Linked DNA regions of Oharaeibacter diazotrophicus. The protein of the gene in region 2 binds, or shares a complex with, the protein of the main gene of each other region. Links are inferred from orthologs where the notes say so. Each region holds a gene or a part of one and is shown on either strand. Other genes may lie near its edges.

Region 1 (2,874 bases), on a different replicon or contig from region 2:
TCCGGCGGACCGGCGGTATCCTCGCTGCCGACGTGCGGCGGCCGGCCGATGTCGAGGCTGTGGGAGATGGTCGCGACGCGCTCGCCGACGAAGGCGCCGGCCGCGGCGGCGTCCTTCCTGCGGGCGGCGGCGAGCAGGGCGGTCGCCTGCGCCACGAGGTCGGCCGGCGGCTCGACGGTGTCGCCGGGCGCGATCTTCGGCGCCTCGTAGGCCAGACCGGCCGCCGCGTCCGAGACGCCGGCGACGAGGACGAGGACGACGGCCAAGGCGGTGTTTCGCATCAAGAATCTCCCGAGTGCCCGCAGCATGGATCGGACACCGGGAGAAACACAAGCGCGGCCTTCGCCGGGGGAGGGGAGGTGTGTGGGCCTCTCGCGACGGGCATCCCCCTCGTCCGCCGCTGCCGCGGCACCTTCTCCCGCAAGGGGAGAAGGAAGGGAAACCCCGTGGGGAGGAGGAAAGAAGGCGCCCCGCCGGTCTAAGGGGTACTCCCGTTCATCCGCGTCGCTTCCTTCTCCCCTTGCGGGAGAAGGTGGCCCGGAGGGCCGGATGAGGGGGATGCGCGGCCGTCGAACTGTCTGGCCGACCCGGTCGCGAACCGAAGCCCATCATGCCCCCGAAACGCGAAAAGGCGGGCCTTGCGGCCCGCCTTCCCTTGGGATGGTGGCTTGATCGGACGATCGATCAGAAGTCCATGCCGCCCATGCCGCCGCCCGGCATCGCCGGAGCCGGCTTGTCCTTGGGCAGCTCGGCGACCATCGCCTCGGTGGTGACCAGCAGGCCGGCGACCGACGCCGCGTCCTGGAGGGCGGTGCGGACGACCTTGGTCGGGTCGATGATGCCGGCGGCGATCATGTCGACGTAGGTCTCGTTCTGGGCGTCGAAACCGAAGGTCTCGCCGCTCTCGAGCACCTTGCCGACCACGATCGAGCCTTCGACGCCGGAGTTCTCGGCGATCTGACGGATCGGAGCCTCGAGCGCGCGGAGCACGATCTTGATGCCGGCCTTGATGTCGGCGTTCTCGGAGGAGAGCGCCTCGACGGCCTTCTTGGCGCGCAGCAGGGCGGTGCCGCCGCCCGGAACGATACCCTCTTCCACCGCGGCGCGGGTGGCGTTCAGGGCGTCGTCGACGCGGTCCTTGCGCTCCTTGACCTCGACCTCGGTCGAGCCGCCGACGCGGATCACCGCGACGCCGCCCGCGAGCTTGGCGAGGCGCTCCTGCAGCTTCTCACGGTCGTAGTCCGAGGTGGTCTCCTCGATCTGCGCCTTGATCTGCGCGACGCGGCCGGTGATCTCGTCCTTGGAGCCGGCACCATCGACGATGGTGGTGTTCTCCTTGGAGATCTGCACTTTCTTGGCGCGGCCGAGCATGGCGAGCGTGACGTTCTCGAGCTTGATGCCGAGATCTTCCGAGATCACCTGGCCGCCGGTGAGGATCGCGATGTCCTCGAGCATCGCCTTGCGGCGATCACCGAAGCCCGGCGCCTTGACGGCCGCGACCTTGAGGCCGCCGCGGAGCTTGTTGACGACGAGCGTGGCGAGCGCCTCGCCCTCGACGTCCTCGGCGACGATCACCAGCGGACGCTGCGACTGCACGACGGCCTCGAGGACCGGCAGCATCGCCTGGAGGTTCGAGAGCTTCTTCTCGTGGATGAGGATGAAGGGATCCTCGAGCTCCGCGACCATCTTCTCGGCGTTGGTCACGAAGTAGGGCGAGAGGTAGCCACGGTCGAACTGCATGCCTTCGACCACTTCGAGCTCGGTCTCGGCGGTCTTGGCTTCCTCGACGGTGATGACACCCTCGTTGCCGACCTTCTGCATCGCCGAGGCGATCATCTGGCCGATTTCCTTCTCGCCGTTCGCCGAGATCGTGCCGACCTGGGCGACTTCGTCCGAGGTCGAGATCTTCTTGGAGCGGGCGGTCAGGTCCTTGATGGCCGCGGCGACGGCGAGGTCGATGCCGCGCTTCAGGTCCATCGGGTTCATGCCGGCCGCGACGGCCTTGGCGCCTTCCTTGACGATGGCCTGGGCCAGAACGGTCGCGGTGGTGGTACCGTCACCGGCGATGTCGTTGGTCTTCGAGGCCACTTCGCGCACCATCTGGGCGCCCATGTTCTCGAACTTGTCCTCGAGCTCGATCTCCTTGGCGACGGAGACGCCGTCCTTGGTGATGCGCGGAGCGCCGAAGGACTTCTCGATGACGACGTTGCGGCCCTTCGGGCCGAGCGTGACCTTGACCGCGTTGGCGAGGATGTCCACGCCGCGCAGCATCTTCTCACGGGCGTCGCCCGCGAACTTCACTTCCTTGGCAGCCATTGTCGCTTATCCCTGGAATGTCGAGTGAAAGACTGGATGACGAGGGTCGCGGCTCAGCCGACGATGCCCATGATGTCGGACTCCTTCATGATGAGGAGATCCTGACCGTCGATCTTCACCTCGGTGCCGGACCACTTGCCGAACAGCACGCGATCGCCGGCCTTGACGTCGAGGGCGACGATCTCACCCTTCTCGTTCCGGGCGCCGGAGCCGACGGCGATCACTTCGCCCTGCTGCGGCTTCTCCTTGGCGGTATCCGGGATGATGATGCCGCCGGCGGTCCGCTCTTCGGACTCGACACGACGAACGACCACGCGATCGTGAAGCGGGCGGAACTTCATGAGGGTCTACTCCTCCGGTACTGCTTCCAGTTGGATCCCCCGACCGCGAGCGCAGGTCCACGCCGCGGTCGGTTCGTATCGGGGTGCTGTTAGCACTCGCCTCTGGTGAGTGCCAGCGCCGGTGAGATAGGCGTGCCGCACGGCGATGTCAAGGATCCGTGACCGCCGTGGTGAACGCGGAAAATGCGCGCGGGCCGAGTCCCCACGGTCCGTGCCG
Region 2 (2,790 bases):
TGTCGCGGACGAGGGCGCGCAGGTCGGAAGTCATCGGGTCGTCTCTCCGGATGCCGCGCGCCGGAGGTCGCGGGGCGAGGCGCCTGCCTTTACGGGAAAACGCGGGCGGCTGCAAAGCGGCCCCGCCGGCCGGACGCGCGAGCGACCGGATCAGGCGCGCTCGAAGCTCAGGTAGTTGCCGCGCCGGCCCTCTCGGAGCGCCTTGGCCTCGTAGCGCGTGCCGGGCCAGCCGGCCCAGGGCGCGCGCCAGTCGTCCGGCCGGGTCGCGGTCCAGCGGAAGGCCGGGTGGCGGCGGACGTGGAACAGCGTCCAGTCGACGTAGCTGTCGATGTCGGAGGCGAAGTGGAAGGCACCGCCGGGCTTCAGCACGCGGGCGAAGCGGTCGAGGTTGTCGGGGCCGACGAAACGGCGCTTGAAGTGGCGCTTCTTCGGCCAGGGATCGGGATAGAGCAATACGACGCGGTCGAGCGAGGCGGCGGGCAGCCAGTCGAGCACCTTCACCGCGTCGGCATCGGAGACGCGGACGTTGGCGAGGTCGCGGGCGCGGACGGCGGCGAGCGCCTTGGCCATGCCGTTGACGAAGGGCTCGACGCCGACGAAGCCGACGTCGGGGCTCTCGCCGGCGCGGTGGACGAGGTGCTCGCCGCCGCCGAAGCCGATCTCGAGACGGATCTCGGCGGGGACGTGCGGGAAGAGGTCGGCGAGCGCTTCCGGCGCCGGGCGGTCGAGCGGGAGGGCGAGGGTCGGCAGCAGGCCGGCGATCAGGTCCGCCTGTCCGGCGCGGAGCGCCTTGCCCTTGCGCCGGCCGTAGAAGGCGGCGTCGCGGACGTCGTCGGTCATGGTGTCGATGGGTCTCTCGGGGGATGGCGACGGCGGCCCGAGCGGGCCGCCGTCGCATTCGGTCGGGCGGTCAGAGCAGCGCCGACTTCAGCGTCTCGGCGAGGTCGAGCTTCTCCCAGGAGAAGCCGCCGTCGTCCTCGGCCGGCCGGCCGAAGTGGCCGTAGGCGGAGGTGCGGGCGTAGATCGGCCGGTTGAGGCCGAGTCGCTCGCGGATGCCGCGCGGCGAGAGGCGGACGACGTCGCGATCCGACAGCAGCGCCTCGACCTTGGCCGGGTCGACGTGGCCGGTGTCGTGGAGGTCGACGTAGATCGACAGCGGGTCCGAGACGCCGATGGCGTAGGACAGCTGGATGGTGCAGCGGTCGGCGAGACCGGCGGCGACCACGTTCTTGGCGAGCCAACGCGCCGCGTAGGCGGCCGAGCGGTCGACCTTGGTCGGGTCCTTGCCGGAGAAGGCGCCGCCGCCGTGCGGGGCCGCGCCGCCGTAGGTGTCGACGATGATCTTGCGGCCGGTGAGGCCGGCGTCGCCGTCGGGACCGCCGATCACGAACTTTCCGGTCGGGTTGACGTGCCAGGACGTCTCGGACCCGATCCAGCCGGCCGGCAGGGTCGCGCGGATGTAGGGTTCGACGATCGCCCGGACGTCGGCCGAGGTGAGGTCGGGGTCGACGTGCTGGGTGGAGAGCACGATCGAGGTCGCCGCGACCGGCTTGCCGTCCACGTAGCGCAGCGTCACCTGGCTCTTGGCGTCCGGGCCGAGCTTCGGCTCGGTGCCGTTCTTGCGGACCTCGGCGAGGCGGCGCAGGATCGCGTGGGCGTAGTAGATCGGCGCCGGCATCAGCTCCGGCGTCTCGCGGCAGGCATAGCCGAACATGATGCCCTGGTCGCCCGCGCCCTCGTCCTTGTCGCCGGCGGCGTCGACGCCCTGGGCGATGTCGGCGGACTGGGCGTGCAGCAGCACGTCGATCTCCGCGGTCTCCCAGTGGAAGCCGTCCTGCTCGTAGCCGATGTCGCGGATGGCGAGCCGGGCGAGGTGGGAGATCAGGTCGGGCGTGATGGTCGAGGGTCCGCGGACCTCGCCGGCGATCACGACCTTGTTGGTGGTGGCGAGCGTCTCGCAGGCGACGCGGGCCTCGGGCGCCTGCGCCAGGAAGGCGTCGACGACGGTGTCGGAGATCCGGTCGCAGACCTTGTCCGGATGACCTTCGGACACGGATTCACTGGTGAAGAGATAATTCCGCCGGGACATGGGATGACCCCTCAAAGTAGACGGACGGCTCCACCCGGACGGGTGGCCGGCCGCATCCTTTTCGCAAAGCGGTCGAGAGGGCGCAAGTGCGGTGCACACGCGGCGCGTTCGGCACCGTTCGGCCGGACGCTCGCGCGGGCGTCCGGCCGAAAGGGGCGATCGGCCGCGCGGCGCGGCCGAGGCTATCGACGCGGCGTTCAGGCCGGGGTGTCGTCGTCCGAGAGCGACTGGACGAGGTCGACGATCCGGCGGCGGACGCGGGCATCCTTGATGCGGATGAAGGCCTTGTTGAGGGAGAGGCCCTCGGAGCTCGACAGGAAGTCCACCACGTAGGAGTGCGGCTGGTTCTCGGCGAAACCCATCGCCTCCTCCGGGGTGCCCGGCGCATCCTCGAAGAAGAAGGAGACGGGGACCTTGAGAACGGTCGCCGTGTGCTGCAGGCGGCTCGCACCGATACGGTTGGTGCCCTTCTCGTATTTCTGGATCTGCTGGAACGTGATGCCGAGCGCCTCGCCCAGCTTCTCCTGACTCATACCCAGCATCATGCGGCGGAGGCGAACCCGGCTACCGACGTGGATGTCGATCGGATTCGGGGATTTCTTGCTTGCCATTCGATCATACTCGTTCGCGAGGTTATGTCTGCGGTATTCTTCTTTCTTGGTCGATCACCCGTTGTTGTGGTTCATCGACCAGCGGTGGTT

Evidence for each region. The genes of interacting proteins can lie anywhere in the genome.
Region 1: the proteins of metK (region 2) and groL are in contact, whole or in part, in a cryo-EM structure (PDB 8P4O), measured with the Escherichia coli proteins. The link is inferred for Oharaeibacter diazotrophicus from one-to-one orthologs.

The regions. Positions count from the first base shown.
Region 1 is NZ_SNXY01000009.1:433,853-436,726, reverse strand. It holds groL (chaperonin GroEL), read right to left. Parts: upstream 2,317-2,874; coding sequence 685-2,316; downstream 1-684. Other genes in the region: groES (co-chaperone GroES), read right to left, coding at 2,370-2,657; EDD54_RS17070 (hypothetical protein), read right to left, coding at 1-281.
Region 2 is NZ_SNXY01000012.1:75,141-77,930, forward strand. It holds metK (methionine adenosyltransferase), read right to left. Parts: upstream 2,090-2,790; coding sequence 911-2,089; downstream 1-910. Other genes in the region: EDD54_RS21745 (polysaccharide pyruvyl transferase family protein), read right to left, coding at 1-34; trmB (tRNA (guanosine(46)-N7)-methyltransferase TrmB), read right to left, coding at 151-840; EDD54_RS21760 (helix-turn-helix domain-containing protein), read right to left, coding at 2,287-2,700. UniProt on the Escherichia coli protein: Catalyzes the formation of S-adenosylmethionine (AdoMet) from methionine and ATP.